Regions from separate parts of the Pseudomonas sp. FG98 genome, predicted to be linked through region 3. Evidence: riboswitches for the same ligand, from Rfam matches in the RefSeq annotation. Region 3 holds a riboswitch; each other region holds the start of a gene.
The links. Region 3 has a riboswitch for cobalamin ahead of cobW (cobalamin biosynthesis protein CobW). Riboswitches for the same ligand answer to the same signal wherever they lie in the genome.
Positions count from the first base shown of each region.

Region 1: linked by a shared signal. The riboswitch ahead of cobO (cob(I)yrinic acid a,c-diamide adenosyltransferase) and the one ahead of cobW (cobalamin biosynthesis protein CobW) in region 3 are both predicted to bind cobalamin.
Region 2: linked by a shared signal. The riboswitch ahead of ACODSK_RS02170 (TonB-dependent receptor) and the one ahead of cobW (cobalamin biosynthesis protein CobW) in region 3 are both predicted to bind cobalamin.

Region 1 is NZ_JBMDIJ010000036.1:45,201-54,603, forward strand. It holds gene cobD (threonine-phosphate decarboxylase CobD) at 1-380, opposite strand, end outside; gene cbiB (adenosylcobinamide-phosphate synthase CbiB) at 373-1,281, opposite strand; gene bluB (5,6-dimethylbenzimidazole synthase) at 1,278-1,928, opposite strand; gene ACODSK_RS19895 (cobyrinic acid a,c-diamide synthase CobB) at 1,925-3,220, opposite strand; gene cobO (cob(I)yrinic acid a,c-diamide adenosyltransferase) at 3,217-3,828, opposite strand; cobalamin riboswitch at 3,948-4,155, opposite strand; gene ACODSK_RS19905 (hypothetical protein) at 4,314-4,892, shown strand; gene ACODSK_RS19910 (PQQ-dependent sugar dehydrogenase) at 4,963-6,279, shown strand; gene ACODSK_RS19915 (C40 family peptidase) at 6,400-6,939, opposite strand; gene ACODSK_RS19920 (C40 family peptidase) at 7,076-7,723, opposite strand; gene hda (DnaA regulatory inactivator Hda) at 7,840-8,544, opposite strand; gene ACODSK_RS19930 (AI-2E family transporter) at 8,690-9,403, opposite strand, start outside.
Region 2 is NZ_JBMDIJ010000002.1:125,332-134,734, reverse strand. It holds gene ACODSK_RS02185 (pyrroloquinoline quinone-dependent dehydrogenase) at 1-689, shown strand, start outside; gene ACODSK_RS02180 (SDR family NAD(P)-dependent oxidoreductase) at 746-1,498, shown strand; gene grxB (glutaredoxin 2) at 1,533-2,165, shown strand; cobalamin riboswitch at 2,236-2,442, shown strand; gene ACODSK_RS02170 (TonB-dependent receptor) at 2,550-4,688, shown strand; gene ACODSK_RS02165 (ABC transporter ATP-binding protein) at 4,736-5,521, shown strand; gene ACODSK_RS02160 (ABC transporter substrate-binding protein) at 5,518-6,486, shown strand; gene ACODSK_RS02155 (FecCD family ABC transporter permease) at 6,483-7,487, shown strand; gene ACODSK_RS02150 (DNA/RNA helicase domain-containing protein) at 7,673-9,403, opposite strand, start outside.
Region 3 is NZ_JBMDIJ010000106.1:1,862-11,264, forward strand. It holds gene ACODSK_RS29750 (hypothetical protein) at 1-189, shown strand, start outside; gene ACODSK_RS29755 (vWA domain-containing protein) at 269-940, opposite strand; gene ACODSK_RS29760 (magnesium chelatase ATPase subunit I) at 937-1,935, opposite strand; gene cobN (cobaltochelatase subunit CobN) at 1,937-5,698, opposite strand; gene cobW (cobalamin biosynthesis protein CobW) at 5,702-6,772, opposite strand; cobalamin riboswitch at 6,868-7,076, opposite strand; cobalamin riboswitch at 7,133-7,351, shown strand; gene ACODSK_RS29775 (CbtB domain-containing protein) at 7,453-7,641, shown strand; gene ACODSK_RS29780 (CbtA family protein) at 7,653-8,351, shown strand; gene ACODSK_RS29785 (cobalamin biosynthesis protein) at 8,351-8,776, shown strand; gene cobM (precorrin-4 C(11)-methyltransferase) at 8,806-9,403, shown strand, end outside.

The sequences.
Region 1 (9,403 bases), on a different contig from region 3:
ACATCGAGCGCGTCCAACCGCGCCTCGACCTGTGCTTCGTCCAGCTCCAGCAGCTCATGCCCGGCCCGGCGCCAGGCCTCGGCGTGCTCGGCATAGCAAGGGGACAACACGCCGACCTTGCCCCGCGGGCGCAGGCGCGGCAGTGCCTGGATCGCTGCCTGCGAACCCGCCACCGGCAGCAACCGGGTTACCCCGTAATAGCCTGCGGCGGCCTGCTCCAGGCCATCGTCGGTTTCCGGCAAACGCGCCCAGGCACGCAGGGGAATCTCGGGAATGGGGAAGGCCCAGGGGGCGATGCCGCTGGACAGGTCCAGCCAGTCTTCGCGGGCGATGCCGTACTGTTCGATCGCCCGCAGCAAGCGGCCACCGTGTTCAAGCATAGAATTCCGCTCCCAGGCACAGCAGCAGCAACCACAGCCACACGCCCTTGCACACCAGTTGCCAACCACGCTCGATGGAGCCGGCATCCGCCGGTGGGCCTTCGCCCAGTTGCGGGCGCTCGTGCAGCTCGCCGTGATAGACCGCCGCGCCGCCCAGTTCGACACCGAGGGCACCGGCGCCGGAGGCCATCACCGGTCCGGCATTCGGGCTGTCCCACTTCGGCCCTTGCTGGCGCCAGCACTTCAGGGCCAGGCGGGTCTTGCCCAGCAGTGCGTAGGTCAGCGCCACCAGGCGCGCGGGTATGTAGTTGAGGACATCGTCGATTCGCGCCGCCGCCCAGCCGAAGCGCTCGAAGCGTTCGTTGCGGTAGCCCCACATGGCATCCAGGGTGTTGCTCAGGCGGTAGAGCACCACACCGGGAGCACCGGCGATGGCAAACCAGAACAGCGCGGCGAACACTGCATCGCTGCCGTTCTCCAGCACCGACTCGGTAGCGGCGCGGGCCACGGCGGTTTCATCCAGCTCGGCGGTTTCCCGGCTGACCAGATAGCCGACGCGCTTGCGCGCTTCATCCAGGTCGCCGCCGCGCAAGGCATCGGCCACCGGCTGCACATGCTCGCCCAGGCTGCGCAGGCCGAGGGCGCAGTACAGCGCGATGATCTCCACCAGCCAGCCGATATAAGGCAGCCAGGACAACGCCGTGACCAGCAGGGTCAACGGGATCACGGCGAGGAACCAGGCGCTGACGCCATGGCTGCGCCAGCCGCGCCCGCCGGCATTGAAACGCTGCTCCAGGCGTCCGGCGAAATTGCCGAAGGCCACCAGCGGATGCCAGCGCCGCGGCTCGCCCAGCAGCGCGTCCAGCGCCACTCCGGCCACGGTCAGCAAGGCCACACTCATTCGCTTTCTCCCCAGTGGTTTTCAAACAGCATGTCGGCCAGCGGCCGCGGCGTGGTCCAGCCCTCCAGCGCCAGCATCGGCGCCGGATAGAACGCCTGCACCGGGCCCAGGCAGAGGATCGCCAGCGGCTTGGCACCTGCCGGCATATGCAACAGCTCGGCCAGGGCCTGCGGATCGAACAGCGACACCCAGCCCATGCCCAGCCCCTCGCTGCGAGCCGCCAGCCAGAGATTCTGGATCGCGCAGGACAGCGAGGCGAGGTCCATTTCCGGCAGGGTGCGACGGCCGAAGATATGCGCCTCGCGTTTGTCCATCAGCGCGGCCACCAGTAATTCGGCGCAGTCGTTGATGCCTTCGACCTTGAGCTGCATGAACTCGTCGGAGCGCTGGCCGAGGGCTTCGGCGGTGCGCAGGCGTTCGTCTTCCACCAGCGCCCGGATGCGCTGACGCAGGTCGCGGCGGGTGATGCGGATAAAGCGCCAGGGCTGCATCAGGCCGACGCTGGGCGCCTGGTGCGCCGCCTCCAGCAGCCGCGCCAGCAGCTCGGGGGCCACCTCGCCGCCGCTGAAGTGGCGCATGTCGCGGCGCTCGCCGATGGCCCGGTAGATCGCCGCGCGCTCGGCAGCACTGTAGGCGTGTTCGCTCATGGCGCCAGCAGCGCCGCCGTCGCAGCGGGGTTGGAAGGGAAATAGAAATGCACGTAGGAGGCGGTCAGGCGGCCGATGCGGTACACCGCTTCCGCGCCGCGCCCGCCGTTGGGGCTCTGGCCGCGGGCGATCGGCTCCAGCTCGGTGCTGGTCAGCGAGTGGTGATAGGTGTGGCCGCGCAGGGTGCCTTCCGGCAATTCGACCGCCTGCAGGGCCAGGGCCGCCAGACGCTTCTGCATCACCGCCTCGCCCGGCAGCAGGCCGGCCAGTTCGGCGCGCTCGCCGGCGACATCGGTCAGCGCATCGAGCAGGTAGAGCATGCCGCCGCATTCGGCCAGCAGCGGCTTGCCGGCCTGGTGATGGGCGCGGATCGCCGCCAGCATCGCGGTGTTGGCCGACAGCGCATGGTGGTGCAGTTCCGGGTAGCCGCCGGGCAGGTACAGGCTGTCGGCGTCCGGCAGTTCGCGATCATGGATCGGCGAGAAGAAGCTCAGCTCGGCGCCCATCTCGCGCAGCAGGTCGAGGCTGGCGCCATAGGTGAAGGCACAGGCTTCGTCACGGGCTACGGCGATGCGCACGCCTTGCAGCTTGCGCTCGATCACCCGCGGCGCCGGCTGCTCGAAGGCCACCGGCGGCGGCAAGGCGGACTGGCAACTGTCACCCAGGGCCTTGGCTGCGGCATCGAGGCGCAGATCAAGATCGGTCAGTTCGCTGGCCTGGACCAGGCCCAGATGGCGGCTCGGCAGCTCGATGCCGGTTTCCCGCGACAGCCCGCCGTACCAGCGCAGGCCTTCAGTGAGGCTGCCTTCGAGCAATTGCGCATGGCGCAGCGAGCCAACCCGGTTGGCCAGCACGCCGGCGAACGGCAGGTCAGGTTGATAACGCGCCAGCCCCAGCGCCAGGGCGCCGAAGGTCTGGGCCATCGCCGTGCCGTCGATCACCGCCAGCACCGGCACGCCGAAGTGGCGGGCCAGATCGGCACTGGAGGGCGTGCCGTCGAACAGCCCCATGACTCCCTCGATGAGAATCAGGTCGGCCTCTCCCGCCGCTTCCCAGAGCAGGCGCCGGCTTTCCTCGGCGCCGACCATCCACAGGTCGAGCTGGTACACCGGCGCGCCGCTGGCCCGTTCGAGAATCATCGGATCGAGAAAGTCCGGTCCGCACTTGAACACCCGGACCTTGCGCCCCTGGTTGCGATGCAGGCGGGCCAGGGCTGCGGTGACGGTGGTCTTGCCCTGGCCGGAAGCCGGCGCGGCGATCAGCACCGCCGGGCAATGCCGGGTGTCGCTCATAGTTCGACGCCCTTCTGCGCGCGGATGCCGGCCTGGAACGCGTGCTTGACCATGCCCATCTCGGTGACGGTGTCGGCCAGCTCGATCATCTCTTCCTTGGCACCGCGACCGGTGACGATCACATGCTGCATCGGCGGACGGGTTTGAAGGTCGCCGAGCACCGTATCGAGGTCGAGGTAGCCGTGCTTGAGGGCGATGTTCAGCTCATCGAGGACCACGAACTGGATGGACGGGTCGCGCAGCAGTTGCCGGGACACTTCCCACGCCGCTTCGGCCGCAGCGATATCGCGCTGGCGGTCCTGGGTCTCCCAGGTGAAGCCCTCGCCCATCACGTGGTAGCGCACCTGCTCGGGGAAACGGCGGAAGAACAGTTCCTCGCCGGTGGCATTGCGGCCCTTGATGAACTGCACCACGCCGCATTGCATGCCATGGCCGAGAGCCCGGGCGAGCATGCCGAAGGCCGAACTGCTCTTGCCCTTGCCATTGCCGCTGAGCACCAGCAGCAGGCCGCATTCGTTGGGGGCATTGGCGATACGCTCGTCGATTACCGCCTTCTTGCGCTGCATGCGCGCCAGGTGGCGTTCGTCACGTTCGGGGGATTCGCTCATCGGGGGTCTCCGCGGGCCGCTGGCGCCTGGCATGAGCGACAGCTGAAGGGATGGGGGCACGGAGGAAAGCGCAGACACCAGGCGCGTAGCCCGGAAAACCGCGCACCACCCGCCGTGATGCCGTTGACTGTTTGCAGGCCGGTCTCCGGGCTCATGAGCGGATCGCCTGACGATCCCGACCGGGCGCCTTCCCGGGTGTGGAACCCAGTGGCCATGCGCGGTCTGCACTCATCTACCGTTGCGGGGGCAGCGCCGGCATCGCACCGGCTTCCCTGTTTCACCCGGTCGAACTTGCGCTCACAGGGCACCTGAAACAAGTCGCGAAGGTTAGAGGGTTGGGCCCGGAGCGTCAATTGGAGACGCCGATCACATTGCGACCAACGGCGCAACTTTCATGTTGTGCCGTACTCCAACCGAGTGATATCACATTGCCATAGTCGTCCGCTGTCGCTGTAGCTCGTACAACAATTACGAAGGAGAGCAGCATGCAAGGTCTGATCATCAACAACCCCCGTCTTGAGTTCCTGCGCCCGGCGCTGGAGCGCTGGGGGGAATGCATCGAGCGCTTCAACCAGACCCTGGGGGACAACGAAGGCCCCCACTGGCAGGGGCAGCAAGCCAACCTTGGCATGCTCTCGGCGGCGCTCTGGCAGGCCGAGCTGGTCACCTTGCAGAGCTACCAGAGCAAGAAGCAGCGCGATGAAGGCGAACGCGGCGCGCGCTGCGATCTGTTGATCGCCAGCAAGGAGGAATCAGCTTACCTGCATGCCGAGCAACGCTGGCCGAAGGTCGGGCGCCTGGATCTGAGCGTGGCCTTGCAGGAGACCGCGCTGGCGGCCAAGGCGATCGCCTATCCCAGCCAGTTGAAGATCGCTGCGCTGTTCGCCAGTCCCTGCAAGCTGGGCCAGCATGCCAGCCCGGAGGAGTTGCAGGACCTGGTGGACGACCTGCAGAAACATACCGCCTGCGCCATTGCCTGGTGCTTCCCGTATGGCTATCGGAAGCTGCATGACGAGGTGGGCCAGTATTATCCGGGAGTGGCACTGCTGCTGAAGCAGGCCTGATCAGGGATTGAACCTCCCTTCGCCGCATTGCCTCTGACTCCTTAGGACCCGTTCTCCCGAGGAGTCACCCATGCCTTCCCTGCGCATCGCCATCCTGCTGGCCATCACTACCGGCCTGACCGCCTGTGGCGAATCGGCCCGCCTCCAGGTCACAGACGGCAGCGGCTCGACGCCGCAGTTGCCCGAGCCGAACAAGACCCTGATCCCGACGGTGAACATCGCCCCCGCAGTAGGCTGGCCCGATGGCGGCAAGCCCAAGGCTGCCCAAGGCACCCAGGTGATGGCCTTCGCCAACGGCCTGGACCATCCGCGCTGGCTTTACGTACTGCCCAATGGCGACGTGCTGGTGGCGGAAAGCAATGCACCGGAGAAACCCGAGGACAGCAAGGGCATTCGCGGCTGGGTGATGAACAAGGTCATGGCCAAGGCCGGCGCCGGGGTGCCCAGCGCCAACCGCATCACTTTACTGAGGGACGCCGACAAGGACGGCGTGGCGGAAACCCGCACGGTATTTCTCAAGGACCTCAACTCGCCATTCGGCATGACCCTGGTGGGCAACGACCTGTATGTCGCCGACACCGATCGCTTGCTGCGCTTCAAGTACCAGGACGGCGCCACGTCGCTGAACGGGTCGGGCGAGTCCGTCACCGAGTTGCCGGGCGGCCCGCTGAATCATCACTGGACCAAGAACGTCATCGCCAGCCGCGACGGCAGCAAGCTCTACGTGACCGTCGGTTCCAACAGCAATGTCGCCGAGAACGGCATGGACAAGGAGAAGGACCGGGCGGCGATCTGGGAAGTGGACCCGGCGACCGGCCAGCACCGGATCTTCGCCTCCGGCCTGCGCAATCCCAACGGCCTGGCCTGGGAGCCGCACAGTGGACAGCTGTGGACGGCGGTAAATGAACGGGACGAGATCGGCAGCGACCTGGTGCCGGACTACATCACCTCGGTCAGGGACGGCGCCTTCTATGGCTGGCCCTACAGCTATTACGGCCAGCATGTGGATGTGCGGGTGCAACCGCAGGACCCGGATATGGTGGCTAAAGCCATTGCCCCCGACTATGCGGTCGGGCCGCACACCGCCTCGCTGGGGCTGGCCTTCGCCGAGGCCGGGGCGCTGCCGCCGCCGTTCGACCAAGGTGCGTTCATCGGCCAGCACGGCTCGTGGAACCGCAAGCCGCACAGTGGCTACAAGGTGCTGTTCGTGCCGTTCAGTAGCGAAGGCAAGCCGGCGGGCAAACCGATCGACCTGTTGACCGGCTTTCTGAATGACGAGGGCAAGGCCATGGGGCGGCCGGTGGGCGTGGTGACCGACCAGCGTGGCGGGGTGCTGGTGGCGGATGATGTGGGGAATGTGGTTTGGCGGGTGAGCAAGGCCCGTTGATGGTGGTTGTCTGTACTGGCCTCATCGCCGGCAACGCCGGCTCCCACAGGTTTAGCGGTGCACGCAATCCCTGTGGGAGCCGGCGTTGCCGGCGATGAGGCCATCAGCCCCACTGGACCTTTATGGGTTATGCGCCAGATGCGAAGGCGCCAGCAGCACCCGCTTGGCATTCAGGTAGGACTTCTGCCAGTAGTTGTTCGACAGATAGTCCAGGCGCACCGTGCCGCCAGTGGAAGGCGCATGGACGAAGCGCCCTTCGCCGACGTAGATACCGGCATGGTTGACCTGGCTGGCGCCGTTCGTCGCAAAGAACACCACATCACCCGATTGCAGGGCATCGCGCTGCACATCCGGCGCGCGCATGACGATCATCTCGCGGGTCGAGCGCGGCAGGGAAATGCCCGCAGCATCGCGATACACGTAGCTGATCAGGCCGCTGCAATCGAATCCGGAATCCGGCGTGTTGCCGCCCCAGCGATACGGCGTGCCGACCAGGCCAAGGGCGCGGAAAAGCACGTCGTCAGCGGCTGGCGAGTAGGTGATCTGGGCAGGAACATACGCCGGCTGAACCACCTGGGGCGGGGTCGGGGCGTGGCTGGAGCAGGCACCGAGCAGTGCCGCCAAGGACAATACCGCACTACGCGCCATCATCGTCTTCATCAGAACATCCTGTCTGAAGGTGCCCGGCGCGGGGCCGGAAAAGTGGTGAGAAACTAGATTAGACGTTTTCTGTAAACACGCACGGCGACTAGCTTTTCAGCATAGTCGCCGTGTGTCTGACACCTGCGCGATTCGTTTAGTTGCGCGAAAGCGTTTCCACTGGTGCCGCCGGAGCCATGGCGAGTGCGCGCTTGGCTTCGATGAAGGTCTTGCTCCAGTAGCGATCACCCAGGCTGTCGATCCGCACACCACCGCTGCGGCGGCTGCTGGAGTGGATGAACTGGTTGTCGCCGAGGTAGATGCCGGCGTGGCTGACGCGACCGCGGCCGTTGGTGCTGAAGAACAGCAGGTCACCCGGCTTGAGGTTGTTGCGCGATACCAGCGGGGCATCCACGTTGATCATCTCGCGGGTCGAACGCGGCAGGTTCATGCCAGCTTCCTCGCGGAACAGATAACCGATGAAGCCGCTGCAATCGAAGCCCGACTGCTCGGAGGTGCCACCGAAGCGGTAGCGGGTACCGATCAGCGACATGCCGCGCTCGAGGATGCTGTCGGCCAGGGCTGGCAACTGGTAGGACTTGCTGCTGGAGAAGGCTTCCAGATCCTGCTCGGTCGCCAGCTCTTCTTCGAACACCGAGGCATCGGCGACGGTGGAGGACTTGGTGGCGGACTTGGCGGAAACGGAGTAGTGATCCTGCTGCTGAGGGGCCGGGCTATGAGCCGCGCAGCCAAAAAGCAGCGTCACGAGTGCGAGGGGCACGAGGGGTGCGAAGCGATTCAGCATGGGCACGACCGTGTCTTGAATTTGGAAGAAGCCGCGACTATGCCTTCTATCGATTCGATTTGCAAATTCAATCGAAAAAAATGTGACTTTTACGTGATGTGGCTCAAGGACGCCTGTTACCAGCCCAAAGTTTCTTTCAAAAAGGGGATGGTGAGCTTGCGTTTTTCCTGCAGTGAGGCCTGGTCGAGGCGCTCCAGCAGGTCGAACAGTGCGCTCATGCTGCGGGTGCCGCGAGTCAGGATGAAGTGGCCGACTTCGTCGGTCAGGTGCAGGCCGCGGCGCGAGGCACGCAATTGCAGGGCACGCAGCTTGTCTTCGTCGGACAGGGCGCGCATCTGGAAGATCAGCGCCATGGTCAGCCGCGATTTCAGGTCGGGCAGCTTGATCGGCAGTTCCCGCGGCGAGGCGGACGCCGCCAGGAGCAGGCGCCGGCCACTGTCACGCAGGCGATTGAACAGATGGAACATCGCCTCTTCCCACTCCGGCTTGCCGGCGATCACATGCAGGTCGTCGAGGCACACCAGTTCGTACTGCTCGAGATGATCCAGCAGTTCGACACCACGATCGAGGAGTTGCGCCAGCGGCAGGTAGACGGCGGGCTCGCCCAGTTGCTCGAAACGCAGGCAGGCGGCCTGCAACAGATGGGTACGTCCGACCCCCTGCTTGCCCCACAGATAGATCAGGCTTTCGGTCCAGCCGGCGTCGGCTTCGCAGAGTCGCTCGACGTAGCCCAATGCTGCGGCGTTGGCACCCGGATAGTAGTTGATGAAGGTGGCGTCATCGCGCAGACGCACACCCAGGGGCAACTGGATCGGTTTCATGCTGGCTGGGCGGTTGCGAAGAACCGCAAAGGGCCCTTGGTAAAAGTTTGCAAAGTCTATACCCGTGGCGACGGCGGCACAATGAGCGAGGGAAATCAAAGGCTTGCACCTGCACTGAAAGCCGATGCAAGCCTCTGGCCATTACTCAGAGCTGCGGATCGATGTCCTCGCCATACATATCCGACTTCTTATAGAAATCATGCACATGTCGCAGCAGCACCATGATCACTGCTGCCGCCGGCAAGGCCAGGAGCACCCCGGTGAAACCGAACAGTTCGCCGCCGGCGAGGATGGCGAAGATCACTGCCACCGGGTGCAGGCCGATGCGGTCGCCGACCAGCAGCGGGGTCAGGACCATGCCTTCGAGCGCCTGGCCGACCATGAATACCGCCGCGATACCCAGCAACGGATACAGATCGCCACCGAACTGGAACAGCCCCGCCACCATTGCCGCGCCGATGCCGATGATGAAGCCCATGTACGGCACGATGGCCGCCAGCCCCGCCAGCAGGCCGATCAGCAGGCCCAGTTCCAGCCCCACCAGCATCAGCCCGGCGGCGTAGATCACGCCCAGCGCCAGCATCACCAGCAACTGGCCACGGACGAACGCCCCCAGCACCTCGTGACACTCCCCTGCCAGCTCCACCACCTGCGGCTCGCGCTGGCGCGGCAGCAGGCTGCGCAGCTTGGCGATCATCAGGTCCCAGTCGCGCAGCAGGTAGAAGCCCACCACCGGGATCAGCACCAGGTTGGCCAGCCAGCCGACCAGGGCCAGCCCGGACGCGGTGACCTGGGACAGCACCATGCCGACGATGTCGGTGGTCTGGCCCATATGGGCACTGATCGCGGCCTTGACCTT
Region 2 (9,403 bases), on a different contig from region 3:
ACCCCGGCTACAACGGCGGTTCGGACTGGGGCTCGGTGGCTATCGATCCGGTACGGCGCCTGCTGATCGCCAACTACAACGATATCCCCAACCTCAACCAGCTGATTCCGCGGGAGCAGGCCAACGCCATGGGGCTCAAGCCCATTTACGCGCCGAAGACGGACGAGACGGCGCTGAACAAGGCCGGCAGCAAATCGGGCAAAGGCGAGGGCGGTGCTTCGACCTACCCGCAGGTCAACGCCCCTTACGCCATCCGCGTCAATGCCGGATGGCGCAACTGGGGCACCGGCGTGCCGTGCTCGGCCCCGCCCTATGGCGGCATCCGCGCGATCAGCCTGGATACCGGCAAGACGGTCTGGGACGAACCCCTGGGCACCGCCCGGCGCAACGGTCCCTTCGGCATCCCGTCGCACCTGCCGTTGACCATCGGCCTGCCGAACAACGGTGGTGCCGTGTTGACGGCGGGTGGGCTGACCTTCATTGGCGCCGCCACCGACAATCTGTTCCGCGCCATCGACACCGCCACCGGCGAGGTGCTCTGGGAGGATGTGCTGCCGGTAGGGGCCCAGGCCAACCCGATCTCGTACGAGGTCGACGGCGAGCAGTATGTGCTGATCTCAGCGTCGGGCCATGCCTTCATGGAAACCGGAACGGGTGACGCGATCATTGCGTACAAGCTGCGCAAGTAGACAGCCCGACGGCGCTGTACAGCGCCGTCGTGGACCCTGCCAAGAGGAGATAGATGATGGATCTGGGCTTGAAGGACAAGCGCGTGCTGGTCAGCGGCGCTTCACGCGGGATCGGGCGCGCGATCGTGCAACTGTTTCTCGATGAGGGCGCACAGGTCGAATTCTGTGCCCGCGGTGTTTCCGGCGTGGAGGCGGCAGGTGCCGCGTTCGGCGCGCGGGCCTTCGGCACTGCCGTGGATGTGACCCACCCGCAGCAGATCGCCGAGTGGGTGGGTGCGGCTGCCGAGCGCATGGGCGGGCTCGATATCGTCGTCCCCAATGTCAGTGCCCTGGCCGGTGGCGAAGACCTCGACACCTGGCGCAGGGCGTTCGACACCGACCTGCTGGGCAGCGCCGCGATGGTCAAGGCGGCGTTGCCAGCGCTGCGCCAGTCGGCTGCAGCGTCGATCGTGCTGATCTCCAGTGTCTCGGGCCGCGAAGTCGACCAGTTCGCCGAGCCCTACGGCATCCTCAAGGCCGCGTTGCTGCACTACGGTAAAACCCTGTCGGCGCGTCATGCCGGTGACGGTATTCGGGTGAATAGCGTGTCCCCCGGCAACGTCTACTTCCCCGATGGGGTCTGGGGCGATATCGAACGCGAGCAGCCGGAAACCTTCGCCAGGTGCCTGGCGGAAAATCCTCTCGGACGCATGGCCACGCCCTTGGAGGTGGCCAGGGCCGTGGTCTTCCTCGCCAGTCCGGCGGCCAGTTTCACCACCGGTACCAACCTGCTCGTCGATGGCGGGCTGACCCGTGGGGTGCAGTTCTGAACGGCAACGGGGTAACGACATGCAAGGACCTGCGATGAAGCTGTACATCTACGAGCACTGCCCGTTCTGCACCCGTGCGCGAATGATCTTCGGGCTCAAGGCAATGCTCGTCGACCTTGAGGTCATCATGGAGGGCGACGCCGAAACGCCGCTAAGTCTTATCGGCAAAAAGGCCGTGCCGATCCTCCAACGGGAGGACGGTACGCATATGGGGGAGAGCCTGGACATCGTTCGTTATGTCGACTCTTTCGTTCCGTCGGTGCTTACGGCGCCTCGCGACGAATCGCTCGATACCTGGGTGAAGCAGGTATGGGCGTCTGCGCTCAAGCTGTTCATTCCACGTTTCGTCAACGGCGACTTTGCCGAGCTTGCCACGGCCCAGGCGCGGGAGGCCTATCGCTTGCGCGAGGAGCAGGCCTTCGGCGATCTTCAAGCCTTGCGCGAGGCCACCCCGGAGCTGCTGGTCGAGGTCAACCAGCGACTGCAAGAGCTGGCGCCGTTGCTGGATCAACGCACGGCCCTGGGCATCAACGACATCACCTTGTGGCCGGTGTTGCGGTCATTGTCGATTACCAGAGGACTCGAGTTCCCGCCTGCTGTGCTGGATTACATGCAGCGAATCGGCGCACGGTGTGGGGTGCCGATGCTGTTTTCGCAGCAGTCCTGAGGCTGTTTTCAACGGGAGACTGCGCGCTCCCGGGCCGATCTCTGCTTGACGTAGCGGCACTTTGATGGTCATCTGCGCGCCTGTTTCAGGTGCCCCCTGCCGCCGTGCATGGGGTGAAACGGGAAGCCGGTTCGTCATCGCGTGATGATCAGTCCGGCGCTGCCCCCGCAACGGTATGCGAGCGAAGCGTTCAAAACGCCACTGTGACTTGTCATGGGAAGGCGAACGCTTCACGACCCTCGCGAGCCCGGAGACCGGCCTGAAGCATCGATAGGCAACCCGCGGTGGGCGGGCGCAGGCCGGTTTTGGTAGGCGCGTGCGCCTGCAATCTCCTGTGCGTTTTTCCCTCCGGGCTTCTTCCATTCCTGCTTCAAGTGGAACGACATGTCCCGTAATTCGTTGTTCAGTTGTTCGCCAGGCACGCTGCTGCGTGCAAGCCTGGTGCCCTGTGTTTTCCTTTCCATCTCCGCTCAGGCCGCCGAGGCCGACAAACCACTGGCGCTGCCTGCGACGGACATCACCGACGTCGCCGAGCAAAGTCCGCAGCCAGATCTGCACACCCCGAGCACCAGCGGCTCGCGCCTGAACCTGACGCCGCTGGAGACGCCCGCCAGCGTCACCAGCATCGGCTCGGAGCAGATCCTCAAACGCAACAACGCCACGGTGCAGGACGCCGTCACCCGCTCCCCCGGCATCACCTTCATCGGCTCCCCCGGCAACGGCGGCACAGCGCTGTCGGCCCGCGGTTTCACCGGGCACAGCTCGACCATGCAGCTGTACGACGGCACCCGCCTGTACGTCGGCGCCGGCACGGTGACCTTCCCGGTGGACACCTGGTCGGTCGAGCGCATCGATGTGCTGCGCGGCCCGGCGTCGGTGCTGTATGGCGAAGGCGCCACCGGCGCGGTGATCAACGTGGTGCCGAAGAAGCCGTTCGAGGGCGAGATCCGCAACCATGTGCGTTTCGGCTATGGCTCCGACGACCGTCGGCAGATGGCCCTGGACAGCGGCGGCTCGCTGACCGACACCCTGAGCTACCGCCTCAACCTGAACAAGCTGGCCAGCAATGGCTGGGTCGACCGTGGCGACTCGCAAAGCCTGGCCATCAGCGGCTCGCTGCATTGGCAGGCCAACGACGACCTGGCTTTCACCCTCAGCCATGACTACGGCGACCAGGACCCGCAACGCTACTTCGGCACGCCGTTGGTGAACGGGCATTTCCGCGAATCGCTGCGCGACCACAACTACAACGTCGACAACGCCGAAGTGCGCTACAACGACCAGTCCACGCGTCTGGTCACCGATTGGCAGATCAACGACAACCTCAGCGCCAGCAACCAGCTGTACTTCCTCAAGGTCCAGCGCCGCTGGCGCAATGCCGAAACCTACACCTGGCAGCCGGGCGACCTGGTCGAGCGCAGCGACTTCATCAGCATCAAGCAGACCCAGGAGCAGATCGGCGATCGCCAGACGTTCACCCTGCAGCACTCTCTGTTCGGCCTGGACAGCCAGACCGTGGTCGGCACCGACTACAACTCGATCCGCTTCGTGCGCAAGCATGACTTCGGCAATACCCTGAGCGATACCGTGCCGCTGGCCGGCTCCGGTGGCGGCGAGTACATCAGCGACGACCCGTACCGTTCCCGCGAGGCCAACCAGGCCCGGCAGTTCTCGCTGTTCGCGGAAAACCGCACCCAGCTCAGCGAGCGCCTGTCGCTGATCACCGGCGTGCGCCGCGACCAGGTGCATCTGGACCGCGACAACCTGGACAACGACACCCGCACCGATCGCAGCCTGTCCGGCGACAACTGGCGCGCAGGCCTGGTGCTCGCCGTCACCGAGGACCTGTCGCTCTACGGTCAGCACGCCACCAGCACCGAAGGCGTGAGCAACCTGCTGACCCTCAATCCCGCCCAGCAACAATGGGACCTGAGCACGGCCAGGCAGACCGAAGTCGGCATCAAGCAGATGCTCCCCGAGGGACGCGGGGAATGGACCCTGGCGGCCTACCACATCGTCAAGAAGAAGCTGCTCAGCACCGATCCGGCCAACCCGACCGTGCAGCAGCAAATTGGCCAGCAGAGCTCGGACGGTATCGAGGCCACCCTGGAACTGCGCCTGCCCTACGACGTACAGTTGTCGGCCAACGCGGCCTGGGTGCGGGCAGAGTTCGACGAGTTCGCCAGTGGCAGCAACGACTACTCCGGCAACCGCCCGACCAACGTACCGCGCCGTTCCGCCAATCTGTGGCTGAGCAAGGACTTCGACCAGCGCTTCAGTGCCGGTGCCGGTGCGCGCTATGTCGACAGCCGCTACGGCGACAACGCCAACACCGTCGAGGTGGCGGGCTACACCGTGGTCGACGCCAACTTCGACTGGCACGTGCAGAAGGACCTGACCCTCGGCCTGCAATTGAACAACCTGTTCGACCGTCAGTACGCTACCACCACCAGCAACAATGGCCGGCAGTGGTACCTGGGCGAACCGCGTTCGTTCTTCGTCACCGCCGACTACAGCTTCTGACCCTGTCGCACCGGCCCCCTGGCCGGTGCCTGCTCAAGGTGTACCGCATGACAAGCCTGAACATCGAAGCGCTGGACTGGACCCTTCGACAACGCGGGCAAGCGCCACGGCCGCTGTTGCAGGACATTGACCTGCAAGTGGAGCAGGGCGAGTTCGTCGGGCTGATCGGCCCCAATGGCAGCGGCAAGAGCAGCCTGCTGCGCTGCGCCTATCGCTTCACCGAACCGAGCGCAGGGCGCGTCCTGCTCGGCGCCGATGATCTCTGGCAGCGCCCGGCGCGCTGGTGCGCGCAGCGTATCGCCGTGGTGCTCCAGGAGTTTCCCGACGAGTTCGGCCTGAGCGTGCGCGATGTGGTCGCCATGGGCCTGGCGCCGCACAAGGGACTGTTCGACGGCGACACCGCCGAGGACCAGCAGCAGGTCAGCCAGGTACTCGGCCGGGTCGGGCTGGCAGCGCAAGATACCCAGACCTTCGCCACCCTGTCCGGCGGCGAGAAACAACGGGTACTGCTGGCGCGGGCGCTGGTGCAGGCGCCCGAGCTGCTGATCCTCGACGAACCGACCAACCACCTCGACCCGCGCTATCAACTGGAGCTGCTCCAGCATCTGCGTGGCCTCGACCTCAGCGTGGTAGCCAGCTTCCACGACCTGAATCTGGCCGCCGCTTTCTGTGACCGGCTGTACGTGATCGATGGCGGGCGCATCGTCGCCGCCGGCACGCCACAGCAGGTCTTGACCCCGGCCTTGCTCAAGCAGGTTTTCGGCGTCGATGCCCTGGTCGACCCGCACCCGCTGCATCCCTATCCGCGCATCACCTGGATTACCCACCCATGAGCTTTCGCTACCTGATCGGCCTGCTGTCGATCGTCCTCGCGCTGCCCGCCATGGCCAGCGACTACCCGGTGCACGTGCGCAGTTGCGAGCGCGACGTCACCTTCACCCAGGCCCCGCAGCGGGTCGTGGTGCACGACGTGAACATGACCGCCATGCTCCTGCACCTCGGCCTGCGCCAGCAAATCATCGGCTACACCGGCTTCACCCGCAGCAAGCACCGCGACGCCTGGATCGACCAGGCCCTGGAGGGCGTGCCGCAACTGGCCAGCCAGTACCCGTCGCTGGAAACGCTGCTGGCGGCCGATACCCAGCTGTTCTTCGCCGGCTGGAACTACGGCATGCAGGTCGGCGGCCCGGTGACGCCGGCCACCCTCGCGCCGTTCGATATCCCGGTGTACGAACTGAGCGAGTCCTGCTCCTGGGTGATGCCGCAACAGCGCGCCAGCCTGGAGGACGTCTACCGTGACCTGGAAAATCTGGGGCGGATTTTCTCGGTCGAGGCGCAGGCACAGACGCTGGTCGCGCAGATGCGCGCTCGGGTCGGTGCCGTCAGCCACGCCGTCGCCCGAGTGCAGCAGCATCCGCGGGTGTTCCTCTATGACAGTGGCGAAGACCGTCCCATGACCTCGGGCCGCCTGGGCATGCCCCAGGCGTTGATCGAGGCGGCGGGCGGGCGCAACGTGATGGACGATGTGTCCGCCAGCTGGACCCATGTCAACTGGGAGAGCGTGGTCGAGCGCGATCCTGAAGTGATCGTCATCGTCGACTATGGTCCGCGTAGCTGGCAGCAGAAGCGCGATTTCCTCCTTCAGCAGCCGGCGTTGAAAGACGTCCGCGCCATTCGTGAGCAGCGCTTCATCGTGCTCTCGTACTTGCAGGTGACGCCGTCGGTGGAAAATGCGCAGGCTGTCGAAACCCTCGCCCGCGGTTGGTACCCCGATCTGCTGTCAGGCGTTGATCCATGACCGGCACCTATCGCTGGCTGATCGCGGCGCTGATCCTGGTGCTGCTGGTGTCGTGCCTGAGCGCCCTGGCCTTTGGTCCTGCGTCGGTGCCCTTGGCCCATGTGGCGGGCATCGTCGGCCAGCAACTGGGGATGGACCTCGGTGGCGGGTGGACCCGCAGCCAGGCGCAGATCGTCTGGGTGATCCGTGCGCCACGGGTGATCCTCGGCGCGCTGGTCGGCGCCGGCCTTGCCATGGTCGGCACCGCGTTGCAGGCGGTGACGCGCAACCCGCTGGCCGATCCGCACCTGCTCGGGGTCAGCTCCGGAGCGGCCCTGGGCGCGGTGCTGGTAATCCTCTACCTGGGCGAGTTCATCGGCGTGTTCAGCTTGCCACTGGCGGCCTTCGCCGGCGCGGCGGGGGGCATGCTGCTGGTCATCGCCGTGGCCCGACGCAGCGGACGCATGGACAGCGATCGCTTGTTGCTGGCGGGGGTGGCCGTGTCGTTCGTGCTGATGGCCCTGGTCAACCTGCTGCTGTACACCGGCGACCAGCATGCGGCGACGTCGGTGGTGTTCTGGATGCTGGGCGGCCTGGGCGCGGCGCGCTGGGAGGTGATCTGGTTGCCGGCGCTGTGCGTGCTGGCGGGGCTGTTTGTCCTGCGCATCCTCGGGCGTGGACTGAACGCGCTGATGAGTGGCGAGCAGACGGCGGTCAGCCTCGGCTTCAATGGCAAGCGCCTGCGCTTGCAGGTGTTTGTCTGCACCTCGTTGCTGACCGGCGTGCTGGTCTCGCTCAGTGGCGCCATCGGCTTTGTCGGCCTGATCGTCCCGCATATCGCCCGGGCGCTGGTGGGCGCGGAAAACCGTCGGCTGATTCCGGTCAGCGCGCTGCTTGGGGCGATCTTCCTGGTCTGGGTGGATGTGGCCGCGCGTACCTTGATCGCGCCGCAGGATTTGCCGATCGGCATCGCCACGGCAGCGCTGGGTGGGGTGTTCTTTATTCTGTTGTTGAGGCGCTGAACGTCGGAGCGATCCCTGTGGGAGCGGGTTTACCGGAACGCCGGACCGCCGCGATTACGATGGTGGCATCACCTACGCCATCGCGGGTAAACCCGCTCCCACAGGGTCCGCGCCGCTCTTAGACCTGTTCTCTGCGCGACGGCGCAGCCTGAAAGGCTGGGCGGACTCCCACAGGGTGCCAAGCCTCAATCCGAAGTGTGTAGTGACCTTTGGCCCTGGGGAGACGCCGTCAGGACCCTGACAAACTCCCCAACCACCTTGTACCGGGACAGCAAGTCTTCCTTCAACTCGATCGGTTCGAAGCTGCTGTCGGACGAGCGTGGCAGCAACTGGATCTTTTCATGGTGCCAGCCGTGCTCGTCTTCCACTTTGACACTGCGATATTCCTTGACCGTGTAATGCGCACCGTCCGCGTCATCCCACAGCTCCACCAGGACGATCTTGCCGTTGCGACTGCCGCCGCGCTCGACGCGGAACAGGCAGATCGCTCCGTCGGGAATGATGCTGTTCATCGACTCCCCGTGCACTTCGCAGGCGAAGCAGGTGCTGTCCAGCGGGACAGGCGCCTCCACGGCGATCCAGCTTGTTTGCTCGGCGTTCTGGGCTTCACTGAAGCCACCTGCCGCCGCTCGCAGGTCGTACAGCGGCACTGAATTCACATAGGGCACGAGCTTCAACGGTTCACGAACCGGCGGCAGCGGGCGATGCGCAGGCAGATGCTCGGCCAGGTAGTCGCGCAGCTCCGGGTTGCAGGCGTAGACGAAGGTCCCGCGGATACCCCGGAGCATGATGGTCTTGTAGATATTGAGGATGTACTGCTTGAGTTCGCCGGGCTGCTTGATGCCGTTCTTGCCGTTGCGGTCGAAATAGCGGCGCGCATCGATGGTGATTTCGCCGCGCGCCTTGTCGTAGCCGATCTCGTTGCCAAAGATGATCGCTGCGTAGTTCAGGTCGTAGCCCTGCGTGGTGTGGATGCAGCCGACCTCCAGCTCGGAGTTCCTGGCGTTGATCCAGTCGCTGTTGGTGCTGTTCCAGCGCAGCTTCTGGTCTTCGATCTCGATGTCGAACGCATCCTTGTTCTTCTGCGAAATCCACGGCCATGAATAACCGGCAATCATGCGTGACAGGCCGAATTGCCGGTTTCTTTCCTGGGTGACCCGGACCATGTCGCTGATCGAGTCGAACAGTACCAGCTCGTAGTTTTTCGGCGAGAACTTCGGCTTGCCGCTGCGTCGGACGTTGAGCAGCTCATCGAGGAAATTTACATAGGGATTGCCCGCACGCACGCGGAACTGCGACAGCAGTGTCTGTACCTGTGTCGTGGCCAGGGCCTTGAGCCGGGAAAAGTCCTCGGCATTGGCATCCGACGGTTTGATCGACTGGCTGGTGTCGTAGAAGAACACCGCCTTGCCCGCCTGCCGGCACACCCAGTCCACTTCGCTGCAGCTGTGCTGATCGAAGCCGAGCGCCTTGCTGGTGTTGTCGAACACCTTGAAGTAGGGGCCGAGGTTGCTGCGTTTGCGCAGGCGATGGGCCTCGTCGACCAGGACGATATCGTAGCGTTGCCTGGCAAGGTCGGCAGGGCCGATGACCATGTCGGGCGACAGGCCGACGATATTCCGGAAGGCTTTCTGCAAGGTCTTGCGGAACGAGCCCATGGGCACGACCAGCGCCATCTTCGGTTGGCCGTAGCGCCGCTTGATACCCTTGAGCAACTCGCGCAACTCGGCTTCTTCGACATCGAAGTCGTGGAAGCTCATCTCGTCGATATCCGAGTGCAGCAGCTTGAACAGGTAGATCGCCAGCACCGATTTGCCGGTCCCCGCGCCACCCTGGACGATCAGGGTAGTGGTGCGCTCATCCAGCAGCGCATGGAGAATGCCCAGCAGTCCCTGGCGTTGGTCGGAGGACAGGGA
Region 3 (9,403 bases):
GATGCGCCAAACGGTACTGGCGAGCTGAGCCTTGCAGTGATTGACCGGACCAGCACCCGGATTGGCAGCAAGCAGGTACCGAGCAGCACCTACTCCGACCCGGCACAGTGGGCGCACCTGATCGAGGAAGTCCGCGCCGAACTGCGCGACAAGGGTTACGACCTGCAACCCTGGACCATGCCGAAGTAACTTCCCCATTCGAAAAAGTGCACCTCGGGGTGCACTTTTTTCATGTCGCCAAGTTGTACCTTATTGTCGCTGCGACACTTCACCGCAGTTCATCAAGTGGCAACTCGTCGATATGCCGGTAATCCGCCTGCAAACTTTCCGCAAGCTGCCGCGCCCGTCCCAGACGAATCGGCGCCCTTTCCATATCGAGCAATAAAGTGCTGCACGGCAGCGCCTGAAGTTGCTCCTTGATCGTCAACCGTCCGTCGGTCAGCAGCAGGCAGCGCTGCACCTCACCGGGAAATTGCTTCTGTCGACGCAACAGCCACTGCCTCGCCTCTTCCAGCGCCGCCAGCAACGGCGTGCCGCCCCCTGCCCCGAGCGCCGCCAGCCATGGCTGCAAGGCCGCCGAGGCTTTCAGGCCGTGGCGCTGCCAGCGCGGGCTACTGCCGCTGGCCGTCAGCAAGGCCAGCCGCGCGCGGGTGCGATAGGCCTGGTCGAAAAGCCCCGCCAGCACGCCCTTGGCCCGGCTCAAGGCCTGATGACGCCGGGTCGAGGCCGAGGCGTCGACGATCACCAGCCAGAGCTGCGGATGGCTGGCATTACGCTGGATCCAGCGCAGATCGCTGCGCTGTCGTGGCCGTCCGTTGAGCAGGGTGCCCGGCCAGTCCACCTTGCCCTGCCCCGCACTGCGCCCGCGGCCGCGCGGGCCCTGGTCGAGCCTGCCGGCCTTGGGCCTGGCATCCGCGCTGGCGCGGGCACGGATGCTCAGGGCTTTTTTGGCCAGCTCGGCACCTCGCGTCGGGCCCCGGTGGCCACCGGCTGCGCCGGCATCTCACCCCACTGCCCGCTCGCTGCAGAGTCCGTTTGCGCCTGCTGGCCTGCGGGCGGTGCCGGTGGCTGACTTCCGGCCGGCGGCGTCTGGCGGCGATGACGCAAGGCGAACTCGGCCACCGCCTCGATATCCTCATCCTCGATCCGCTCGCCACCGCGCCAGGCAGCATGGGCCCGAGCCGCACGCCACCAGACCAGATCGGCACGCAGGCCATCCACGCCGGCCTCGAAGCAGCGTGCGGTGATCACGGCGAGGGAGCGATCGTCCAGCTCGATCGACGACAACTGCTGCCGCGCCGCCTGGCAACGTTCACGCAATTGCGCCTGCACCGTCGCCCACTGCGCGACGAAGCCTTCCGGGTCGCTGTCGAAAGCCAGGCGTCGACGCAAAATCTGCCCCCGTGCCTCGGGTAGCGGCTGCCCCGTCAGGGCGACATTGAGCCCGAAACGGTCCAGCAGTTGCGGGCGCAACTCGCCTTCCTCCGGATTCATCGTACCGATCAGCACAAAGCGCGCACTGTGCCGGTGGGACAGGCCGTCACGCTCGATCCGGTTGGTGCCGCTGGCAGCGACGTCCAGCAGCAGGTCCACCAGGTGGTCGGCCAGCAGGTTGACCTCGTCGACATACAGCACGCCGCCATCGGCCCTGGCCAGCACGCCCGGGGAGAACTGCACGCGGCCCTGGCCTAGGGCGGCATCCAGGTCGAGGGTGCCGACCAGACGCTCCTCGGTGGCGCCCAGCGGCAAGGTTACGAACGGCCCTTCGCCGAGCAGGTCGGCCAAGCCCCGGGCCAGGGTGCTCTTGGCCATGCCCCGCGGCCCTTCGATCAGCACGCCGCCGATCTTCGGGTCGATGGCGGTCAGGCACAGAGCCAGCTTCAATTCCTCGGCGCCGACCACGGCGGCCAGGGGGAAATGCACGGGTTCAGTCATTTCAACGGTCTTCCTCGCCGTCCAGCAGCTGTTCTTCCAGGGCCTCGCGGTAGTCTCCCGGCGCCTGCCAGAGGCCGCGCTGCTGGGCCTCGATCAGGCGCTCGGTGATGTCGCGCAGGGCCTCGGGGTTGTGCTGGCGGATAAAGTCGCGGGTCGCGGCATCGAGCACGTAGGCATCGGCCAGCGCCTGGTAATGGTGGTCATCGATCAGATGGGTGGTGGCGTCGAAGGCGAACAGGTTGTCTACCGTCGCCGCCAGCTCGAAGGCGCCCTTGTAGCCGTGGCGCTTGACCCCGTCGATCCACTTCGGGTTCAGCGCCCGGGCACGGATCACCCGGTTCAGCTCTTCCTTCAGGGTGCGGATGCGCGGACGCTCCGGCTGGCTATGGTCGCCGTGATAGCTGGCGACGCTACTGCCGCCAAGGCTTTCCACCGCCGCGAGCATGCCGCCCTGGAACTGGTAGTAGTCGTTGGAATCGAGCAGGTCGTGCTCATGGTTGTCCTGGTTTTGCAGCACGGCCTGGACCTGGCCCAGGCGCCGGGCGAAATGACCACGGGCCTCGGTGCCCTCGTCGGCACCGCCATAGGCATAGCCGCCGTGGTTGAGGTAGACCTCGGCCAGGTCCTCGCGGCTGTGCCACAGGCGGCCGTCGATGGCGTTCTGCACCCCGGCGCCGTAGGCCCCGGGCTTGGAGCCGAACACCCGCCAACCAGCCTGGCGCCGCGCCTGCTCTTCATCCAGGCCGCTGGCCAGCAGCTCGGCACGCTCGCTGCGCACCCGCGCCGCCAGGGGATTCATGTCTTCCGGCTCATCCAGCGCCGCCACCGCATGCACGGCGGCATCGAACAGCTTGATCAGGTTGCCGAAGGCATCGCGGAAGAAGCCGGACACCCGCAGGGTCACGTCGACCCGCGGTCGATCGAGCAGGCTCAGGGGCAGGATCTCGAAGTCGTCGACCCGATGACTGCCCGCCGCCCACACCGGGCGCACGCCCATCAGGGCCATGGCCTGGGCGATATCGTCGCCGCCGGTGCGCATGGTCGCCGTGCCCCAGACCGACAGGCCGAGCTGGCGCAGGTGGTCGCCGTGATCCTGCAAATGGCGTTCGAGAATCAGGCTGGCCGAGGTGAAGCCCAGGCGCCAGGCCGTAGCCGTGGGCAGATTGCGCACATCGACGGTATAGAAGTTGCGCCCGGTGGGCAGCACATCGAGACGCCCGCGACTCGGCGCCCCGCTGGGCCCGGCAGGGACGAAACGGCCGTCCAGGGCGGACAGCACGCCGTGCATTTCTGCAGCGCCGCAACCGTCCAGTTGCGGTGCAACCCGCTCGCGTAGAGCGTCGAGCACGGCGAGGACCTCGTCCCAGGCCGGCTCGCTCGGCACTGCCGGCTCGCCAGCCAGGGTCCGTTCGATCAGTTGCGTCGCGAAGATTTCCAGGCGCTCGCGGGTATCCCCGGCGGTACGCCACGGACCGCAGTCCAGGTCCGCCAGCGACGCAGGACGCAATCCCTGCCAGGCCTCGCCCAGATCACAGTCCAGCGGATCGAAGCCCAGGCCCATGGCCCGCGCCAGCGCCCGTGGCAGGCTGGCATTGGCGCCACGGCCATCGCCACGGGCGACCCGCAGCAACGCTGCCAGGGTATCGATCCGCAGCCGGCCGACCGGCGATTCGCCGAACACATGCAGGCCATCGCGGATCTGCGACTCCTTGAGGTCGCAGAGGTAGGTGTCCAGCCGCGGCAGCCACACCGCCGCATCGTCCAGCGCGCCGTCGAGTTGCAATTCGCGGTCGATATGGTTGTCGCGCACCAGTTGCAGGATCTCTTTCTGCAATTCCACGGCGCGCCGCGGATCGAGCAGTTGCGCTTCGTAGTATTCGTCGGCCAGGCGCTCCAGGTTGCGCAGCGGGCCATAGGTTTCGGCGCGGGTCAGCGGTGGCATCAGGTGATCGATGATCACCGCCTGGGTGCGCCGTTTGGCCTGGGCGCCCTCGCCCGGGTCATTGACGATGAACGGATAGATATTCGGCAAGGGCCCGATCAAGGCGTCCGGCCAGCACTGCGCCGACAGGCCGACGCCCTTGCCCGGCAGCCACTCCAGGTTGCCGTGCTTGCCGACATGGATCTGCGCATCGGCGGCAAAGCCATGACGCAGCCAGAAATAGAAGGCCAGGTAGCCATGGGGCGGCACCAGGTCGGGGTCGTGGTAGACCGCGCTCTGGTCGAGCTGATAACCCCGCGCCGGCTGGATGCCGACGAAGGTCAGGCCCAGGCGCAGGCCGGCCACCATCATCCGCCCGCCACGGAACATCGGGTCCTGCTGCGGCTCGCCCCAGCGCTCGCGCACCGCCCGCTGGTTGGTTTCGGGCAATTGGGCGAAGGCCGCCAGGTAATCGTCCAGCGCCATGCTTTGCATGCACGGGCGCTGGTCGAGGCTGTCGAGGTCGTTGCTGACACCGCCGAGCAGGTCATGGATCAGTTGCGTACCGCTGTCCGGCAGATCACCGACCGGATAATCCTGCGCCTTTAACGCACGGAGGATATTCAGCGCCGCCGCCGGGGTATCCAGGCCGACGCCATTGCCGATACGCCCGTCGCGGGTCGGATAGTTGGCCAGCACCAGGGCCACGCGCTTCTGCGAATTCGGCAGGCGCGCCAGTTCGCACCAGCGCCGCGCCAGTTCGGCGACGAAGTCCATGCGCTCCGGCTGCGGCCGGTAGCAAACCACGTCGGACTGGCTGCGCTCGCTGCGCCAGGCCAGGTCCTTGAAGCTGATCGGCCGGGTGATGATGCGCCCGTCCAGCTCCGGCAAGGCGATATGCATGGCCAGGTCGCGAGCGCCGAGGCCCTGCTCGCTGGCCTGCCAGCCGGGTTCGTTGTCCTGGGCGCAGATAGCCTGCAACACCGGGATATCGCGGCGGAACGGACGCAGATGGGGCTGTTCCGGGCTGGACTGGGCGAAGCCGGTGGTGTTGATGATCAGCGCGGCGGCGGTTTCATCCAGCCACGCCTCGACCTGGGCCAGACAACCAGCTTCCTTGAGGCTGGCCACGGCGATCGGCAGCGGATTGAGCCCGGCGCCGTCAAGACGCTGGCAGAACACATCGATAAAGCCGGTGTTGGCCGCCTGCAGATGGGAGCGGTAGAACAGGATCGGCACCACCGGCCGGCCGGGCTGCCAGTCGCCACGCCACTCGGCCAGTCCGGCCTCGGCATGACGCGGGTGATACAGGCTGGTACGCGGCAGTTGCCGGGGCTCGTCCCAGGGGTAATCGCGCCCCAGCCAGAGACTGGCGAGGCAGTTGAACAGATTCAGGGCATTGGCCTTGCCGCCCTGACGCAGGAAGTGCCAGAGGCGCTCGGCCTGCTCGCCGGTCACACTGCCCAGGCTGCTCAGCTCCGGGTCCGGGCGGTCGTCGCCCGGGACCAGGATCAGTTGCACGCCACGGGCGGCCAGCTCGACCAGTTGCTCGACACCGTAGCGCCAGTAACCGATACCGCCATGCAGCGACACCAGGATCACCTTGGCATGACGCAGCACCTCGTCGATGTACAAATCGACCGAGGCGTGGTTCTGCACCTGCATGGGGTTGGCCAGACGCAGGCTGGGGTAATCCTCCGGCAGCTCGCGGGCGGTTTCCGCGAGCAGCGCCAGGTGCGAGTCACCGCTGCAGAGAATCACCAGCTCGGCCGGGGTCTGGCCGAGATCGGCAATGCTGTCGTCCGGCACGAAGCCGCCGGGCTGGGTCCGCAGCAGGTGCATGGATCAGGCGCCCAAGGCAGCGCGCAGGCGGGCTTCCAGGGCCACGGCATCGAGGTCCTGGCCGATCAGCACCAGGCGGGTAATGCGTGCCTCATCACTGCGCCAGGCGCGGTCGAAGTGCTTGTCGAAGCGCGTGCCCACGCCCTGGATCAGCAGGCGCATCGGCTTGCCGGGGATCGCCGCGAAGCCCTTGACCCGCAGGATGCCGGTGTCCACCACCAGCTGGGTCAGGGCGTCCAGCAGCAGGGCTTCGTCGGCCTCGGGCAGGTCGAGGGAGATGGAGTCGAAGGCGTCGTGATCGTGATCGTCGTGGTCATCATCGCCGTCATGGTGGGAATCATGGTGGGTGCGGCGGCCATCGATGTGGGCTTCCGACTCGGCACCGAGGCCCAGCAGCACTTCCAAGGGCAGCACGCCCTTGCTGGCTTCGATCACCTTCACTGCCGGCGGCAGTTCTTCCTGCACTTCGGCGCGCACTGCGGCCAGGGCCTCGGGGGCGATCAGGTCGGCCTTGTTGAGGATCACCAGGTCGGCGCTGGCCAGTTGGTCAGCGAACAGTTCATGCAGCGGCGACTCGTGGTCGAGGTTCGGGTCCAGTTTGCGCTGGGCATCGACCTGCTCCGGGAAGGCGGCGAAGGTGCCGGCAGCCACGGCCGGGCTGTCGACCACGGTGATCACTGCGTCGACGGTGCAGGCGTTGCGGATTTCCGGCCATTGGAAGGCCTGGACCAGGGGTTTGGGCAGGGCCAGGCCGCTGGTTTCGATCAGGATCTGGTCAAGGTCGCCACGGCGCGCCACCAGCTCGCGCATCACCGGGAAGAACTCTTCCTGGACGGTGCAGCACAGGCAGCCGTTGGCCAGTTCGTAGACACGGCCGTTGGCCTCTTCCTCGGTGCAGCCGATGCTGCATTGCTTGAGGATTTCACCGTCGATGCCCAGTTCGCCGAATTCGTTGACGATCACCGCGATACGGCGGCCATTGGCGTTGTCCAGCATGTGCCGCAGCAGGGTGGTCTTACCCGAGCCGAGGAAGCCGGTAACGATGGTAACGGGGAGTTTGGCCAGTGTTTTCATGTCGGATGCCCTTGGCAGGATGGCGGGCATGGGGGACGGCTGCCACGGACCTTGCGGTCTGGACGCGTTCGCCACCGGATCACCCCGCCCGGTTAATGTGCAATCTGTTCGAGGCAGGTCTCCTGGCTCGCGCGGTGTCCCGGGGACGCCATCGACGCCTTCCCGCCTTATATATCGGCAGTGGCAATGGTCGATGGGCTCAGCGCTTACAGTTGCGGGGGCAGCCGCGGCTTGGTACCGCGTTCCCGTCTTAGCTCCGACACTCGTCTTGCAGGGCCGGAGAACCTCGAAGCGGCAAGGCTACGCAGTGCCCGAAGGGCGGTCAACCGCTGTATTGACGGATGTCAACGCGCGTGATTTCCTAGCGCGATTCGTTTGGGTGCCTTTTTTATTACAAAAGGTGAAACGGGAAACCGGTACGTCGCGACCTTGCAGGTCTGACAAATCCGGTGCTGCCCCCGCAACGGTAGGCAAGGAAAGCGTCTGATCCACTGTGCCAGCAGTCCGGCATGGGAAGGAGACGCCGTGGTAATCAACCCCTTGCAAGCCCGGAGACCGGCCCAAGACCGATTTGACCAAACCCGCGGTGGGCGGGCGATGTTGCAACTCCTCGGCGCCTTGCGCCCGGGAGTTCTTCGCGCTTGCCCGTTGCCAGGACAACACCCCCAGAGGAAAGCGCCATGCCCATCACCAGCACCGCCAGCCACGCCAGCAGCACCTCCACGACCCTCAGCCAGCGCATCGTCGCTGCCGTCAGCGCCTCGGTCCTGGGCCTGTGCCTGGTCTACTTCGCCGGCTTCTCGCATATCGAAGCGGTGCACAACGCCGCCCACGACACCCGCCACAGCGCCGCCTTCCCCTGCCACTGAGGCCTGACCGCATGTTCACTCGCATCGCTCGCACTGCGGGCTTTACCGGTCTGCTGGCCGCGCTGTTGCTGACCCTGCTGCAGAGTTTCTGGGTCGCGCCGCTGATCCTCAAGGCGGAAACCTACGAAAACTCGGCCCCGGCCGCCGCTCATGAGCACGAACACGCCGATGCCGCTGCGGCCGGCGAAGGTCATCACCACGACGCAGAAGCCTGGTCGCCGGAAGATGGCTGGCAGCGCGTGCTGTCCACCACCGGCGGCAACCTGGTCGTCGCGGTGGGCTTCGCCCTGCTGCTGGCAGCCATGTACACCCTGCGCAACCCTGGCAGCGTCGGCGTCGGCGCGCTCTGGGGACTGGGCGGTTTCGCCGTGTTCTGCCTGGCGCCGAACCTCGGCCTGCCACCGGAGTTGCCGGGCACCGCTGCCGCCGATCTGGCCCAGCGCCAGTTCTGGTGGGTAGGTACCGCTGCCGCCACCGCCGTCGGCCTGGCGCTGATGGTGTTCGCCGGCAACTGGGTGCTCAAGGCTGCCGGACTGGCCCTGCTGGTGATCCCCCACGTGATCGGCGCGCCGCAACCGGAGGTCCATGAAAGCCTGGCCCCGGAAGCCCTGGAATCGCAGTTCATCGTTGCTTCGCTGCTGACCAATGCCGGCTTCTGGCTGGCCCTGGGCCTGATCAGCGCCTGGCTGTACCGGCGCCAAGCTGCCTGATGGCCGTCCCGCCCGGCGTGGCACCGCTGTACGCCGGGCTGGGCTGCCGTCGAGGCGTCCCGGCCAGTGAACTGGCCGGGCTGCTGCGGGATGTGATGCAGTCGCGCAACATGCCCTTCAGTGCCCTGGTCGGCCTGGCCAGCATCGACCTCAAGCGCGGTGAAAGCGGGCTGCTGCAACTGGCCAGCGACCTCGCCCTGCCCCTGCACTTCTTCAGCGCCATCGAACTGGCCTCGTTCGCCCCGCGTCTTAGCCATCGTTCCGCGATCACCTTCCGCCATAGCGGGTGTTATGGCGTGGCGGAAAGCAGTGCCCTGGCCCTGGCCGAGCGACTGGGCGGTGGTACGGCGCAACTGCGGGTCGAACGCATCGTGCGCGACGAGATGACCCTGGCATTGGCCTGGATCCCTGCTTCTGGCGGATAATTCGCCACCCTGCCTTCGCGAGACCTCTCATGACCGTTTATTTCATCGGTGCCGGCCCCGGCGATCCGGAGCTGATCACCGTCAAGGGCCAGCGCCTGATCCGCCAGTGCCCGGTGATCATCTATGCCGGCTCCCTGGTGCCCACTGCGGTGCTCGAAGGCCACAACGCCGAGACCCTGATCAACAGTGCCGAACTGCACCTGGAGCAGATCATCAAGGCCATCCGCGAGGCGCACGACAAAGGCCAGGACGTGGCCCGTGTGCACAGCGGCGACCCCAGCCTGTACGGCGCCATCGGCGAGCAGATCCGCCACCTGCGCGCATTGGGCATTCCCTACCAGATCATCCCCGGCGTCACCGCCACTGCTGCCAGCGCCGCCCTGCTCGGCTGCGAACTGACCCTGCCGGATATCGCCCAGAGCGTGATCCTCACCCGCTTCGCCGATTCGTCACCCATGCCGCAAGGCGAAGCCCTGGCCAGCCTGGCCAGCCACCAGACCACCATGGCAATCCACCTGGGGGTGCGTCATCTGCCACGGATCGTCGAGGAGTTGCGCCCGCACTACGGCGGCGACTGCCCGATCGCCGTGGTCCATCGTGCGACCTGGCCGGATCAGGACTGGGTGC